Regions from separate parts of the Carnobacterium funditum DSM 5970 genome, predicted to be linked through region 3. Evidence: a T-box and tRNA genes for the amino acid it is inferred to sense, from the RefSeq annotation. Region 3 holds a T-box; the other regions hold tRNA genes.
The links. A T-box is a leader RNA that pairs with one kind of tRNA and senses whether it is charged. The one in region 3 lies ahead of argS (arginine--tRNA ligase), so its partner is inferred to be a tRNA-Arg.
Positions count from the first base shown of each region.

Region 1: it encodes a tRNA-Arg, which carries the amino acid that the T-box ahead of argS (arginine--tRNA ligase) is inferred to sense. The anticodon was not compared.
Region 2: it encodes a tRNA-Arg, which carries the amino acid that the T-box ahead of argS (arginine--tRNA ligase) is inferred to sense. The anticodon was not compared.

Region 1 is NZ_JQLL01000001.1:109,157-112,446, reverse strand. It holds gene BR44_RS00490 (N(5)-(carboxyethyl)ornithine synthase) at 1-57, shown strand, start outside; gene BR44_RS00485 (aminopeptidase) at 633-1,871, shown strand; tRNA gene BR44_RS00480 (tRNA-Arg) at 2,021-2,094, shown strand; gene BR44_RS11620 (hypothetical protein) at 2,540-2,701, opposite strand; gene BR44_RS00475 (PTS lactose/cellobiose transporter subunit IIA) at 2,869-3,168, opposite strand; gene BR44_RS00470 (PTS sugar transporter subunit IIB) at 3,234-3,290, opposite strand, start outside.
Region 2 is NZ_JQLL01000001.1:1,253,260-1,256,549, reverse strand. It holds gene whiA (DNA-binding protein WhiA) at 1-84, shown strand, start outside; gene rpoN (RNA polymerase factor sigma-54) at 165-1,514, opposite strand; tRNA gene BR44_RS05775 (tRNA-Arg) at 1,680-1,751, shown strand; gene clpP (ATP-dependent Clp endopeptidase proteolytic subunit ClpP) at 2,469-3,065, shown strand.
Region 3 is NZ_JQLL01000001.1:600,702-603,991, forward strand. It holds gene BR44_RS02650 (phosphohexomutase domain-containing protein) at 1-829, opposite strand, end outside; gene argR (arginine repressor) at 843-1,298, opposite strand; T-box leader at 1,468-1,684, shown strand; gene argS (arginine--tRNA ligase) at 1,779-3,290, shown strand, end outside.

The DNA of each region.
Region 1 (3,290 bases), 490 kb from region 3:
CCTATGTTGGATTCATTAATAGAATCCACTAGCCAAGATTCTACTTCAATCCTTTAAATAAAAATTTTTTCCATCACTTCTTTTTATCTTTATTGGGCTCTCAGTCGGCGTGCTAACAACACACGTAGATTACCTTGATTAGAACGAATCTATTCTAAAATCCCTCCTTATTTTTCATTTTTATTTACTGGACTCGTCAAACTATAACGGCATAAGCACTACTTAAAACTACAATCATTTATATTATAACCGTCTGCTGTCCTTTTCTGTTTTGGTATACTGATTATTCATAGTATTTTTATCTCTATTAAATAAATAGCATTTTAGAGTACAAACCCTTATTAATGCGTTTGTACTCTTTCTTTTTTGGTAGAACACCGATTTGATTAAAAGTTCCAAGACCGTTATTTCCGACTGGCCCATTTTAGAATGACTATGAACCAGCCAAGGGTATGTCTTATCCCGTATCACAATAAACAGGTAGTAGGTTTTGAGAAGAGCTCTAACTGATTCAGGATTTTTTTTATTTTTTAAGAATCAGGAAATTGTTTCAAAACGCTTCTTATGCTATGATTATCAGGTCCACTTGTTTAAAACAAGTGAAAAGAAACATCATAGGAGGAAATAATTATATGGTATTAACTAATTTTGATGAACATTTAACTAAATACGCTGAAGCTATTGTTAGAACAGGGATCAATGTTCAAAAAGGACATACGGTTGTTCTTCAAGCTGCTGTTGACCAAGCTCCATTGGCACGTTTAATCACTAAAAAAGCCTATGCTTTAGGTGCAGATGAAGTGGTCGTAAAATGGGCTGATGATGTGGTAAACCGCGAGCACATGGCACACACACCAGAAGAAATCTTAACCGATATTCCACAATATAAAATTGACGAATCTTTAGCGATGATTGCTAAAGGCGCTAGTCGTATCAGCTTAGTTTCTTCTGATCCTGATGCTTTAGCTGGTCTAGATAGTAAAAAAATCGCTGCTTTCCAATCTGCTAATGGTAAAGCGTTAAGCGAACAACGCAAAGCGACGCAATCCAACAAAGTTAGCTGGGTTGTTGCTGCAGCTGCTAGTGAAAAATGGGCAGCGAAAGTCTTTCCTAATCTAGAAACATCCAGTGAACAAGTAGATGCATTATGGGACGCTATTTTTAAAGCCGTTCATGTTTACGATGCTGATCCTATTGCAACATGGGAGAAAAAAGATGTCACATTAAATGACAAAGCAGAGGAGTTAAACAAAGAACAATTTACTGCTTTACACTATCTTGCTCCTGGAACAGATTTAACAGTCGGTTTACCTGCTAACCACCGTTGGGAAGGTGCCGGTAGTGATAATACTCGTGGCGAGCGTTTCATGGCTAACATGCCTACAGAAGAGGTCTTCACTGCTCCTGACGCTAATCGTGTCGATGGTGTGGTCAGAAGTACAAAACCTTTAAGCTATGCTGGAAATACTCTTATGGATATGGCATTCACTTTCAAAGACGGTAAAGTTGTTGACGTTACTGCTGGAGAAGGCGAAGATGTCTTAAAACAGTTAATCCAAACGGATGAAGGCGCTGCTCGTTTAGGTGAAGTAGCTTTAGTACCCGATCCTTCCCCTATTTCTCAATCAGGCATCACTTTCTTCAACACGTTATTTGACGAAAATGCTTCTAACCACTTAGCATTAGGGTCCGCTTATGCCTTTAATTTAGTTGGCGGAACTGACATGTCTGAAGACGAGTTAAAAGAAGCTGGCTTGAACCGTTCTAATGTTCATGTGGACTTTATGATTGGTTCAAATAAAATGGATGTCGATGGCATCCGTGCTGATGGCAGCACTGTTCCTATTTTCCGTAATGGTGACTGGGCCTAATAGAGTATCCGAAATAAAGTGCTAAACTCTTTTTATTCCTATATCATATAAAGAAGACTCAGAGGGTTTAATCCTCTGAGTCTTCTTTGTTTTTAAATAGTACTAGACAAATACCTGGAAGCGTGAGAAGATAAATAGCGTATTGAATCGATCCTATAGCTCAGCTGGATAGAGCAAACGTTTCCTAAACGTTAGGTCGGGAGTTCGAACCTCTCTAGGATCATACCTATTAATCAGACTTTGTACTTAAACTCCCGCATTTAATTGTAGGAGTTTTTATTGTTTGGCGAATCATTTTCTATATGTATTCTCGGACTAAATGGACAAGATAAAGCTAAATGATTGTCTACTTATCCATTTTTGACTTGAATTCGACCAGTTGACTGTCATTTGACATCCAGTTATTCATTTTAGTTTTGTTTTGGACAAGTTGGATAAAAAAGATCATTAACTCGTCGATTTTTATAAAAGAATAGACAATTGAAACGGTAAAGAAGTAAAAGGCAAAATTAAGAAAGCTTTTTATAAAAAATGGTGGTTTTGGTTAGTAATCATCTTATTTTTGTCTGCAATTTTTAGTAGTAGTGAAGAAAAAGCAATCACTAGCGAACCAAACGAAAAAAACCCATTCGCTTATTCTAAAGCAAAAAGGTTTCTAGTTTTCCAACTCATTCTTCTTTGTGTTCTGCGCGGTTGTACAAAATAAATCCAATAGTCGTCAAAATAATGCCAATAACTAAAGTAATCGGTTGGTAACTATCTGTGTTGGTTAATCCAAGAATAAGAGCAATAAATCCTACTACCATAATAAACAAACCATTTTTAAGCATGATGCTCATCCTCACCTGTTTAGTTAACCTCTTACTCTATTGTGCTGGAAAACGCTTACTTAGTCAATTGTTTGCCTTCTTATTTCATTTTATTCTAATATTTATTTCATAAAAAACCCTTCAAAAGTTAACGTTAACTTTTAAAGGGTTCTATCTTTATTTACTTTTTAACCGACCGTTACGCCAGCCATTTTTTTGTATACATCTACTACTTCTGCTGCCATGTCACGGAATGTGATGGCATTCATCAAGTGGTCTTGTCCATGAACAAGCAATAGACTGATATCCATTTTTTCGCCTGATGCTTCTGATGTTAGCATAGCTGTTTGTGAGTGATGCGCTTCAATAAGTGCCTTATCGGAATCTTTTAATTTTTGATCTGCTAATTCAAAGTCGTCTTTTTTAGCGGCATGAATGGCTTCCATGGCATCGCTTTTAGCATTTCCGCCATTAATAATAAGCCCCATAATTACTTGTATATTCCCTTGGTCTTCCAAATGATAACTTCCTTCCACTACTTGTTCTTTTAAGTTTATTTGATTAATTTTAAGGCTTGATCCAATACATTTTCGCCGTTCATCATGCCATA
Region 2 (3,290 bases), 650 kb from region 3:
ATTAACCACCGTCTACGTAAATTAAATGAAATTGCAGAAAAATTAAGAACGCAACACACGGTTAATAGTAATGTCAGATTTTAAAAAGTCACGAAAAAATCCTCGAGAAACTGTGTAGTGATACAGTTCTTCGAGGATTTCTTATTAGTATAAGGAAGACAATATTAAGCTTCAAAACGCTTTCGTTTGAGAGAAGTCGGGATTGAAAGAGATTCACGGTATTTAGCAACGGTTCTACGAGATATTTCAATACCATCTTCTGTCAGCAACGAAGCCAATTTTTGATCTGATAATGGTTTTTGTTTGTTTTCAGAATCAATAAATTGAGCTAATTTCTTTTTAACTTCATTTGTAGAGACCAAATCAGGCTGTTCTGAATCAGACTTGTCCGTAGGCCTAGTATTCAAAGCATTAGTAAAAAAGTGTTTTAATTCAAAAATACCAAAAGCCGTTTCTAAATACTTGTCATTAATAGAGCGACTAACGGTTGACTCGTGTATCTCAAGTTCTGTCGCAATATCTTTTAAGGTTAACGGTTGGATGGGACGCTCTGGGAGAATGAAAAAGCCTTTTTGTTTTTTTACAATAGCTGTTCCTACACGCAAGATAGTATCACCTCTTTGTGTAAGACTGCGTTGGAGCCATTCATATTCAGCTTGTTTCTCTTTGATGAAATGAGTAACATCTTTATCTTTCACTTGCATCATATCTTCATAATAAGAGGATTGAAATGAAATAACAGGCAACCCAGATTTTACAGAAATGACTTTTAACTCTTTTGACGCTATTTCTACAAATAAATCAGGTTTAAGAAATTGGTCCTTCTCTCCGTTAAACAATGCACCTGGATAGGGGGTTAGAGTTTGAATGAAATCTGAAATTAGCTGAATGTCATTTAATGAGATATCCAGCTTTCTGGTGATGTCTTTCCATTTACGATTTGTGAAAAAATCGAACTCTTCTTCTAAAATTATATAAGCCATATTTGGAGCATTTTCATTACGCTCTGTTTGAAGCATCAAACATTCTTGCAGATTTCTAGCACCAACACCTGCTGGTTCTAACTGTTGAAGTAAAACTAACGCATCAATGATTTCAAGAGGCTGAGCCTGCGTTAACTTTTCAGCATCCTTTAATGCAATGGTTAGGTAACCATTGGTATCCAAATATTCACTAAGCCATATCACCAAATCTCTTAAACGAGTTTCACGCATAGTTAAGTGGATTTGCTCAGAAATGTATTCAAACAAAGACACATACGTATCGGGAATCTGATTCATATAATTGGTTTCATCGTCATCCTTATTATAAGTCGTAGTCGGAAAATTCTCGATTAGCCTCTCTTGAGGCACACTAACTTCTATTAAGGGGTTTCCTAATGCTTTTTGATTTAAGAAAGCTAGCAAATCTTCTTGATTGTATTGCAGCATTTGAATAGATTGTTGGAGTTGTTGTGTCATTGCCATTTTTTGAACTTGATTTTGTTTTTGAGTAAATGATTGTTCAAAATTCATATAGCAGCCTCCTTTTTTAAAATGATAGATACCCCATTATTGTAACATAAAGGACTAGCGTGTTTTATATATAATGGCGAGTCTTAAAAAAGGGAATGCATAATTAAAAACCTTGTTTTTTAACGAGATATCAGCTAAGATAAAGTAGTTGATAATTTTAAAGTAGTCTCCTTGGTGTAATGGATATCACGTAAGATTCCGGTTCTTGAGATGGGGGTTCGATTCCCTCAGGAGACATCTAGTAAGACCTTTAAATGTTGAGTTTACAGTATTTTTAAAAATGTATCGCACAATTATCGCAAAAAATAAAAAGAACACCGATTGTCGAGGGTTTCATATCTTCCAAGACAATTGGTGGTTTTGTTTATTCTGCAGAAAGTGGATTTCTTCTTTCCAGTTTTCTAGTTTAACAGAAGCCTAAAAACTATAAATACCTAAAGTGATAATACATAAGAAGAACCGTTTAATCCAATGACCCAATAACCCAACTGTTGAACCGACAAATGTCAGTCTTTTTTCCGCTATAACGGTATGATTAATTTTTCAACTAGATACCAGACACAATGTCCAAGGATAACAAATTCCTAAAGTTAGCACAGTGACAGCGGGTCTTAGAAGGGTCCATCTGAGAAAATTAAACAGTCCTCCACCAAAAAAGGATTGGCGTTTTTTAAAATTAAACCTACAATTTTATTTTGTCTAGTAGCTATATTAAATACTGCAATCATATGATTGATATGACATAATAGGTATTGAAATAACGATAGGAATAGATAAAAAAATGAAAACGTAATGAAAATAAAAAGAGAAATGATTTTTTGCACAAAAAATCTTAGGCAATACAATTCTATTATTTGACCTTTATTGACCAATAGAGTAAGATACAAAATAGCAAGACTGAAAGAAGTTTATGTTACAATATAAAAGGATACCATTTTAAGGAGGAAACAAGTTATGAATTTAGTGCCTACAGTAATAGAACAATCATCAAGAGGTGAGCGTGCATACGATATCTACTCTCGCCTATTAAAAGACCGTATCATTATGTTAAGTGGAGAAATAAATGATGATGTAGCCAACTCCGTTATAGCTCAATTGCTATTCTTGGATGCGCAAGATCCTGAAAAAGATATTTACATCTATATTAATTCCCCAGGAGGAAGTGTAACAGCTGGATTTGCTATTTATGATACAATGAACTTTATCAAAGCAGATGTTCAAACAATCGCAATGGGAATGGCAGCTTCAATGGGAAGCTTCTTATTAACAGCTGGAACTAAAGGCAAACGTTATGCTTTACCAAATGCAGAAGTAATGATTCACCAACCACTTGGTGGAGCACAGGGACAAGCAACTGAAATTGAAATTGCTGCACGCCATATCTTGAAAACACGTGCCCGTTTAAATAAAATTTTGTCTGAACGCACTGGACAACCAATTGAAGTGATTGAACGCGATACGGATCGTGATAACTACATGACTGCTGAAGATTCTAAAGCCTACGGACTAATTGATGAAATTATGGAAAGTAGTTCAGAATTAAAAGAGTGAAAATAATAAAAAAGATGAGGTTAGTACAATCCTCATCTTTTTTATTTACTGCTACTATAAGCCTGAAAGCCTGAATAGGTCATGTTTTTATAGAAAACCACTAAAAATTTATTTCTTCAATAATGATAAAAGCAGCCCTGTAAAAAAGCTATGAATAATTGAGGATAAGAAGGATTAATTTTAAAAGTGCAATCAAAAAAGCAACAATTTTTTCGAATTTTCTTT
Region 3 (3,290 bases):
CAGATCTGTCTACATCGGTATCAAAAATAATTCCTAAATCAGCCTGATGCTTTAAAACTGCTTTTTGAATGCTAGTCATGGCTTCCTTGTTGTCTGGATTAGGGATATGATTTGGAAATGTCCCGTCTGGATCTAAAAATTGACTACCTGAGATAGTTGCACCTAATTTTTCTAAAACTTCAGTTGCAAAAAAACCTCCAGCTCCGTTACCTGCATCTACAATAATGTGTCTACCAGCTAACGGTTTTTCATGGCTTTTAACATCATTTATCCCTCGTTTGATTTTTTCTCTCAAATCGGCTGCGTAGACTTTTAGTAAATTAGCCTTTTTTACAGTTCCCTTACTTTCTGCATCAGTTAGTTTTTTCACATCAGCGTTTTTTAAAATAAACTCAATATCTTCATGTTCTGCTCCGCCATCTTTTGTAAATATTTTTAAGCCATTGTATTCGTAAGGTAAATGACTCGCAGTAATCATAACTGCTGCATCACAATTAAAATCTTTGTATTGTGTTGACATGAACATGGCTGGCGTTGTAGCTAGGCCGACATCAACAACATCAATTCCTAGTTTGATTAACGTATTCATTGCGATTTTTTGAATTCTATTAGCAGACAGTCGACTATCATAGCCTATCGCAACTTTTATACTATTCGTTTGGTAATTTAATTTTTTAATGTCTTTTAGCCATACTAATAAACCATAGCTGATTTGTTCAATTCGTTCATCGGTTAACGTTTGTTCATTATTTTTTGTTTGAATAGCAATTCCTCTAATATCAGATCCATTTTGTAAGTTTGTTAAATTAAATTCAGATAGTGTTGCCATGATGAACCTCCCTTTATACATTTATCCATTTGTGTAAATAATCATACATCTTAACTGCATCTTCTCCATTTTTCGAAATAATCAAACAGGTATCATTACCAGCAATTGTTCCTACTTTTTCAGGAAAATCAATAGCATCCATTAAAGCTCCGATAACATGAGCATTACCTGGAATAGTCATCAAGATGGTCAGAAATTCAACACGCGTTAATTTAATCACAACCTCACTTAGAGATGATTGTAGTTTTTCTTCAGTAGACATTTTATTATTTTGGAAAAGAGCATACTTAACGTTTCCACTGGAAGTCGTCGTTTTCACTAAATGCATTTCTTTGATATCACGTGAAATCGTTGCTTGTGTTGCTTCTACTCCCTCTTCTTTTAAGTAGTGCAATAGCTCTTCTTGTGTACCCACATCATAGTTATTAATGATTTGCTTTATAGCTAGTTGTCTATTAGGTTTTTTCATACTGCAAGACCTCCTCATAATTAAACGATTTAATGATATTATACCAAAAAAAGGATGAATACGCTTAGATTTATTGAATTATCTATAAAAGAAATGAATAAAAATTCTTTTTTAAAATCAATGGAATTAATGTAAATACTTTGCTATAATTAATTAACCAGAAAAAAATATTGATTCGATGATAAAGAGAGTATTGATTTAGGTTGTTCACAGCGAATTGGGATAGTGTGAGCCAATGACAAACAAATCAAGAACCGCACTTTTGAGAAAATAATTTGAAACTAGTAGAATTATTCGGTTTTGTTTGCCGTTATCTAAAAACAAGTGGTTTTGTCCTTTAGATAAAACAACAAGAGTGGTACCGCGGGCTCAACCTCGTCTCTTTTTTGATTTATTTGTAAATCAAATCAGGGCTTTTTTTGTATTCTGGAGCTTCAATTAATAGATAGATAAAGTAGCTATAAATAGGAGGAATAAAAAATGAATTATAAATTACTCGTTGCCACTGCTCTACATGAACAAATTGGTGAAACACTTACTGTTGATAAAATTTTTAACTTACTTGAAAAACCTAAAACAGCTGAACATGGTGATGTAGCTTTCCCAACATTTATATTAGCAAAAGTCTTTAAAAAAGCTCCTCAGCAAATTGCTGCAGATTTGGGTGGAAAAATCTCTTCATCCATTATCGAAAAAACGGAAGTCGTTGGACCTTATTTAAATTTTTTCTTGGATAAAAAAACAGTTAGTGCTGCTGTATTAGCAGATGTTTTAACACAAGGAGAACATTATGGTGACTTAGCCATTGGTGAAAACCGGAATGTTCCGATTGATATGTCTTCGCCTAATATTGCAAAACCTATTTCAATGGGACATTTACGCTCAACGGTTATCGGAAATGCTTTGGCTAATATTTACAGCAAAGTTGGTTACCAGCCAATTAAAATTAACCACTTAGGCGACTGGGGAACTCAATTTGGGAAACTAATTGTTGCTTATAAATTATGGGGAAATGCAGACGCTATTGATGCTGAGCCAATTACTGAATTATTGCGACTTTATGTTAAATTCCATGCAGTAGCTGAGGAACAAACAGAATTAAATGAAGATGCTCGTGTATGGTTCAAAAAATTAGAAGATGGCAATGAAGAAGCCGTTTCCCTTTGGGAATGGTTCCGTGAAGAATCATTAAAAGAATTCAACCATATTTATGATTTGTTGGATATCCAATTTGACGCTATCAGTGGCGAAGCTTTCTATAACGATAAAATGGACGAAGTTGTCGAATTGCTCGAAGAAAAGAATTTATTAAAAATCAATCAAAAAGCTAGTATTGTTGATTTAGATAAATACAACTTAAACCCTGCATTAATCAAAAAATCTGATGGTGCCACTCTTTACATCACTCGTGACTTGGCAGCAGCCTTTTACCGTAAACGGAATTATGACTTTGCACAAAGTTTGTATGTCGTTGGAAATGAACAAAGCAATCACTTCAAGCAATTGAATGCTGTGTTAAAAGAAATGGATCTTAGCTGGGCAGATGATATGCAACATATTGCCTTTGGTTTAATAACTCAAGGTGGGAAAAAATTATCTACACGTCAAGGTAAAATCGTGTTACTTGAAGAAGTTTTAAATGAAGCTATTAACTTAGCTCATAAACAAATTGCAGAAAAAAATCCTGATTTACCAAATAAAGACGAAGTCGCTAGCCAAGTTGGAATCGGCTCTGTTATCTTCCATGATCTTAAAAATGATCGCTTAAATAACTTTGACTTTGTATTAGAAGAAGTTGTTCGTTTTGAAGGCGAAACTGGTCCGTATGTTCAATATACTAGAGCTCGCGCAATGAGTATCTTACGCAAAGCTGGAAATCCAACAGACATTAACCTTAATGATACCTATGCTTTAAATGACGCTTATAGTTGGGAAATTGTAAAATTATTACAAGAGTATCCAACCCTTGTACAAAAAGCTTATGAAAAACGT